2 linked regions of the Flavisolibacter tropicus genome follow. The protein of the gene in region 1 interacts with the protein of each later gene in a pairwise test. Links are inferred from orthologs where the notes say so. Each region holds a gene or a part of one and is shown on either strand. Other genes may lie near its edges.

Region 1 (3,150 bases):
TTAAACATGGACTCAAGAGTTACTAATACATCGACCTTGGGAATGCCGGTTTTTTCCGAAATCTGGTTGACTAGATCAGCTTTTCTCATAGCTCTGTTTTGTCTTTGTGATAGCAATATAATACTAAATATAATGATTGTCAACATTATACAACATCTTTCAGGAGGAAATTGTTGTTTTGTTAAAATAAATGGGAAAAACAAAAAGCACCGCTAAAAACGGAGAAAAAGACTTGGGACGCGCCTTTGCCAAGGGTTTGTTACAATGGAACCGCCAGGAAAATAGCCGCGAAATGCCCTGGAAAGGAGAAGCTGATCCGTATAAAATTTGGTTGAGCGAAATCATTTTACAACAAACCCGGGTAGAGCAGGGGTGGAAATATTATGAACGCTTTATACAAACGTTTCCAACTATAACTGATCTGGCTGCTGCGCCTGATCAGGCCATTTTTAAATTATGGGAAGGGCTGGGGTATTATTCGCGGTGTAGAAACCTTATTGCTACTGCCCGCTTTATTGCCACCGAGCGCAATGGCATTTTTCCGGATACCTATGGAGAAATACTAGCCTTAAAAGGAGTGGGGCCTTATACCGCTGCTGCTATTGCCTCATTTGCTTATAATGCACCATACGCTGTGCTGGATGGCAATGTGTTCCGGGTGCTTTCCCGCATATATGCCCTGGAACAGCCCATAGATACTACTGAAGGAAAAAAAGTTTTTTCGCAGTTAGCGCAGGAGCAGCTGCCGGAAAAACAAGCCGCGGCCTATAACCAGGCTATCATGGACTTTGGCGCTGTTATCTGTAAGCCTGTGCCCAATTGCTCCCAATGTTTTTTCCAGGAGCAATGCCAGGCATTTTTGGGCAACAAACAGGCCTTGCTGCCCATCAAAAGCAAGAAGACGCAGATACGTGAACGTTGGTTTCACTACATTGTTCTTCAATACGGAAATGCGGTGGCCATACAGCACCGTACCGCTAAAGATATTTGGCAGAACCTTTATCAACCCCTGTTGATTGAAGCCGATAAAAAACTAAATAAAAACGAAGTGCTGCTGCAATTAGAGCATAGTTATGGCATTCGGCCTGCGCAATATGAAGTCATTAGCGCTGCCGTAAACCTTACACAAAAGCTTTCTCACCAAACCATTCATTTTTCTTTTATCCATTTAGAAGTTAAAAAAAAGCCGCAACTAGAAGGTTTTCAATGGGTTGTTAAAAATGAATTAGAGCGTTATCCCTTTCCTAAAACCTTACAGCAATTCTTAAGTAAAAATTAGCACCAGCTTACTGGCAAACAATTTGTTGCTTTTAAGTAAATTAGAGATACGAAGCTTTAGACGATTCACTAACGAAAATTTGAATGGTATGAGAGGCGTAAACAGAGTTATGCTTATTGGCAACTTAGGTAAAGATCCGGATGTACAGTTTTTAGAAGGTAATATTGCTGTTGCAAAATTTCCGCTGGCCACCACCGAAACCTTTAAAGATCGTTCAGGCAAATTGGTATCCCAAACCGAATGGCATACCGTAGTATTGTGGCGAGGATTGGCCGAACTGGCCCAGAAGTACCTGCACAAGGGCAGCTTGGTCTATATAGAAGGCCGACTGCGTACCCGCAGCTGGGAAGACAAAGAGGCTAACCGAAAGTTTGCTACCGAGGTGGTTGGTGATAACCTCATTATGCTAGACAAGCGCACCGAAGGTAATCATGGCGCCGCTATGAGCGGACAAACTGAATCAGGGGGTATGGAAGGAATAAACGTACCACCGCCGCTCGATGAGAATGAAGACTTATCTTTTTAAATAGCAGAAATAAAATAAATTTGTCGTGTAGATAAGGGCAGGATTATCCTGCCTTTATCCATATATTGTTCACCAAAATCGTTGCTTTGGACTATCATTCGGTTGATAACTTACTATTTTCACTAGCCTACACCATTATATCTGCAAACCCGCAGGGGGCAGTTTTTCTTGTTGTTCTGCTGATTATTTTACTCTTACTAAGCTTTGTAACAGCCGGTGCTGAGGTAGCGCTGTTTACCTTACAGGGCAAAGACGTAAACATGCTGAAAACTAAACAGCATGCCGCCGCCCGCCGCATTACCAGTTTATTAGACGAACGCAAAGCCGTTTATACTTCTTTACTGATTGCCGGCACTTTTTTCAACATCAGTATTATTATCCTGACCAATTTCTTACTGAATAGCATTTTACACCTGGGCACCGTGGACTTTATATTACCCATTAACCTGGATATGCTGGTAAAGATCATTGTTATTGCCTTTATCCTGGTGCTAATAGGAAAGGTGCTGCCCAAAGTATGGGCTACTCAAAATAATCTGCGCTTTGCCTACAGTACATCATCTGTAGTGGAAGCCTTACATCTTTTACTGCGCCGCCCCAGCTTATATATGGTGGCCATAGCCGACAATATCAGTAAACAAAGCGGTGCTGATAAAGTAGAGAGCGCAAGCCTGCGCCAGCTGGATGCCGCTATTGATGTAAACAATGAAGAAACTTCTGTAGAAGAAAAGAATATTCTAAAGGGTATTGTAAAGTTTGGCAATATCTCCGTAAAGCAGATCATGCGCTTTCGCCTGGATGTAAACGGTGTTGAATACGACACTCCCTTTAGTGAGCTTGTTAGAAAAGTAGAGGACCTGCATTACTCGCGCCTGCCGGTATATAAAGACACGCTGGATAATGTGGCTGGTGTGGTCAACACTAAAGACCTTTTACCGTATTTGCACGAGCCCAATTTTGACTGGCATACCATTATCCGCGCGCCGTTTTTTGTGCCGGAGTCTAAGCTGATCAAAGATCTGCTGGAAGAATTCCGCACAAAGCGCATACACTTTGCCGTGGTAGTAGATGAATTTGGTGGCACCAGCGGTATTGTAACCATGGAAGACATCCTGGAAGAAATTATTGGCGATATAAAGGACGAGTTTGACGAAGAGGAAAACAGCGTGCGCCAAATTGATAACGATACCTATATTGTTGATGCGAAGGTAATGCTACACGATATGTGTAGGGCTATGAGACTAGCCTTGGATACCTTTGATGAAGTGCGGGGTGAAAGTGACTCTCTTGGCGGACTGGTACTGGAAATAGCTGGTAAATTCCCTGCCCAGGATGAAACCGTAAC
Region 2 (3,384 bases), 1.6 Mb from region 1 along the record:
AGCTGCAATGCGTGTTCATGGAACATTGGGTAATGGCTTTCAGGAGGTTATTTATCAAAGAGCTTTAGAAATTGAATTCCAAGATGTTAATTTGAGGTTTACCCGAGAGTTGGAAATGCCAGTTTATTATAAAGGGCAACAAGTAGGTGAGCGCCGGGTAGATTTTTATGTAGAGGAAAAGATTATGGTTGAATTGAAAGCAATTATCCAATTAGAAAATGTTCATTTGGCTCAGGCCAAGAATTATTTAGAGGCATATAACATGGAAGTTGGGCTGCTGCTTAATTTTGGGGCAGCAAGTTTGCAATTCAAAAGGTTGAAAAATCCAAAGTTTATAGAAACAACTTTTCTACCTAATCCCTAAATCTCCCCAAATCCCGGTTCCGACAATGTACGCCGAAATTATCATACCGCTGGCCCTCCCGAAAAACTATACCTGGGAAATTCCTGATCATTTATTGGCCAACCTGAAACCAGGTTGCCGCGTAGAAGTAAATCTAGGGAAGAATAAAAAATACGCCGGTATTGTTAAGCGCATACATGCCGATAGGCCACAAAGTTTTGAGCCGAAAGAGATCATCAACGTTTTAGATGCTACGCCTGTTATTCAACCCTTCCAGCTGCAATTATGGGAATGGCTGGCATCTTATTATATGTGTTCAGAAGGTGAGGTGATGGCAGCAGCTTTACCTTCTCACTTCAAACTTTCCAGCGAGACGGTTCTCGTTTTCAATGAAGAATATGGTGAAGACTTCTCCGCATTGGATAACGAAGAATACCTTATAGCGGAAGCCTTGCTGATGAAGCACGAGTTACGACTCAATGAAGTACAATTGATCCTGGATTCCTCCCACGTGTATCCGGTAGTAAACCGGTTAATTGGAAAGAAGGTGTGTTTTGTGTGGGAGTCGCTAAAGCAAACCTATGCTCCCAAGAAGGAAACCTTTGTGCTGCTCAATCCGGAATACGATAATGAAGAAAAGCTTTCAGAGCTATTAAATAACTGGAGCCGCGCGCCTAAGCAGATGGAGCTTTTACTAAGCTACCTGCACCTGATGAAAACAGAAGGAGAGGTGAGCAAACCTGACCTATTAAAGAAATCCAATGCTACCGATGCGCAGTTAAAAGGCTTGGTAGAGAAGAACATTCTAAGGACAGAGAAGCGTGCTATCGATCGATTGCACTACCTGCCAAAAGATGTAAATATTGATTTTGAACTTTCACCAGCGCAAAGCGAGGCTTTTGAAAAAGTGAAACAGTCCCTGGAAGTAAAGAATGTATGTTTACTACATGGCGTAACATCTAGCGGAAAGACACAATTATACATCAAGCTCATAGAGCAAGTGATCCGCCAGGGAAAGCAAGTGTTGTATATGCTACCGGAAATAGCACTAACGGCACAGATCATCCGCCGGTTGCAGAAATTCTTTGGTGGTTATATTGGTATTTATCACTCCAAGTTCAATCATAACGAACGGGTAGAAATATGGAATAAGGTAAAGAGTGGCGAGATGAAAGTGGTACTGGGTGCCCGTTCTTCCTTGTTCATGCCCTATCAGAACCTTGGCCTGATCATTTGCGACGAAGAGCATGATGGCTCTTACAAGCAACAAGACCCTGCACCCCGCTACAATGCCCGTGATGCGGCTATTTACTTGGGAGGCTTAACAGGGGCTAAAGTATTATTAGGAAGTGCAACACCTTGTTTGGAATCTTACCACAATGCCAAAACGGATAAGTATGGCCTGGTGGAACTGATGGAGCGTTATGGCGACGTGAAGCAGCCTACCATTCAGATGATTGACCTGCGCGCTGTGCCTAGAAAGCCAGGCGAGAAAGTCATGTTCTCCATGCAGCTAATGGAATCCATTAAAGCTACTGTGGCCCGTGGTAAGCAGGTGATCTTATTTCAAAACCGTAGAGGATACTCGCCATACCAGACCTGTACGGTATGTGGTTGGATAGCACAGTGTAAGCATTGTGATGTATCGCTTACTTACCATAAGTTCTCCAATAAGCTAAAGTGTCACTATTGCGGTAATATTTATCCGCCGGTGCATACCTGCATGGCCTGTGGCAGCGATAAACTGGTACAACGCAGTTTTGGTACCGAGCGTATTGAAGAAGTGTTGGATAAAGACCTGGACGGTGTTAAAATAGGACGGATGGATTTTGATGCCATTCGTAATAAGAACGCGCATGATGTGCTTATACAGCAGTTTGAGCAGAAGAAGGTTGATGTGTTGGTGGGCACGCAGATGGTAGTGAAGGGACTAGATTTTGATAATGTAGAGCTGGTAGGCATCTTAGATGCCGATGCGTTAGTGCACTTTGCTGACTTCCGTGTGAACGAACGAGCCTTTCAGTTGATGGAGCAGGTGAGTGGGCGTGCCGGCCGGCGCGATGGAAAGGGAATGGTGATGATTCAGACCTCGCTTCCTAACCATCCGGTGTTACAGCAGGTAGCGCGCCATGATTTTGTAGGTATGTATGTAGAAGAGATTGAAAAGCGCAAACAATTCTTTTATCCTCCTTACTCACGGATTATCCAAGTTCACTTCAAGCACAAGGAACGCGATGTGGTGCAAGATGCTGCACATCGGTTTACCCAATCTATGGATCCTGCTTACGGACAATACCTAGTAGGTCCTGCCGAACCAGTGATCAACCGTGTACGCAATTTATATTTAATGGAGTTGTTGATAAAGCTTCCCCGCGACAGCCAATTGATTGCCAAGTGTAAACAAGATATTCAGAAATACATAGCGGTGCTACACAATGAAAAGCGCTTCCGAAATGTATTGCTTGTTCCAGATGTAGATGCTATATAATTTATTGCCTGGCTAGTGCTTTTATCTGTTGGTACTCGAGGATATTGAAGCCTGGCTTTTGTTCTTTAGCGGTAAGCATCATGGCCTTGGCCACGTCTGCGGAATGTATGGGTTTGTACTTGCTTAATTCACCAAACATACCCAATGCTAAAAAGGGCATAACGGCTTGCGCTATTTTTTCACCAGCACGTTTTTCCTGCCGGTTACCTAATAATAATGATGGCCTGAAAACAGAAACACTGGGCAGATTCAGTGCCTTTACTGCTTCTTCCACTTCACCCTTTAGTTGCAAGTAGAAGTTACTGGCCTTAGGGTTAGCACCTACTGAGGAGATCAATAATAATTGAGGACATTCTGTTTCCTGGCAGAGACGAGCAGCTTTCACTGGAATATCATAATCTACTTTGCGGTAAGCTTCTTTATCGCCTCTTTCTTTTTGCTGGGTGGTGCCAACAGCAACAAACACCGTATCGCTGCCATATATACCCAATTTAAAGGATTCTTCATCCGTAAAGTCAATTAGCTTCACCTCTGTTTTAGGATCTTTGTTTTC

The links.
Region 2: the proteins of SY85_RS17645 (region 1) and priA interact in binary tests that used the Escherichia coli proteins (3 or more experiments, as listed by UniProt). The link is inferred for Flavisolibacter tropicus from one-to-one orthologs.

What each region holds. Positions count from the first base shown.
Region 1 is NZ_CP011390.1:4,140,770-4,143,919, forward strand. Bases 268-3,086 are described here. They hold SY85_RS17645 (single-stranded DNA-binding protein), read left to right. Parts: upstream 268-1,367; coding sequence 1,368-1,805; downstream 1,806-3,086. Other genes in these bases: mutY (A/G-specific adenine glycosylase), read left to right, coding at 268-1,279; gldE (gliding motility-associated protein GldE), read left to right, coding at 1,892-3,086. Outside these bases: SY85_RS17635 (HU family DNA-binding protein), read right to left, coding at 1-89; more of mutY, read left to right, coding at 191-267; more of gldE, read left to right, coding at 3,087-3,150. UniProt on the Escherichia coli protein: Plays an important role in DNA replication, recombination and repair. Binds to ssDNA and to an array of partner proteins to recruit them to their sites of action during DNA metabolism. Acts as a sliding platform that migrates on DNA via reptation.
Region 2 is NZ_CP011390.1:5,720,349-5,723,732, forward strand. The notes cover bases 58-3,110. They hold priA (replication restart helicase PriA), read left to right. Parts: upstream 58-389; coding sequence 390-2,831; downstream 2,832-3,110. Other genes in these bases: SY85_RS24290 (GxxExxY protein), read left to right, coding at 58-364; SY85_RS24300 (NAD(P)H-binding protein), read right to left, coding at 2,833-3,110. Outside these bases: more of SY85_RS24290, read left to right, coding at 1-57; more of SY85_RS24300, read right to left, coding at 3,111-3,384.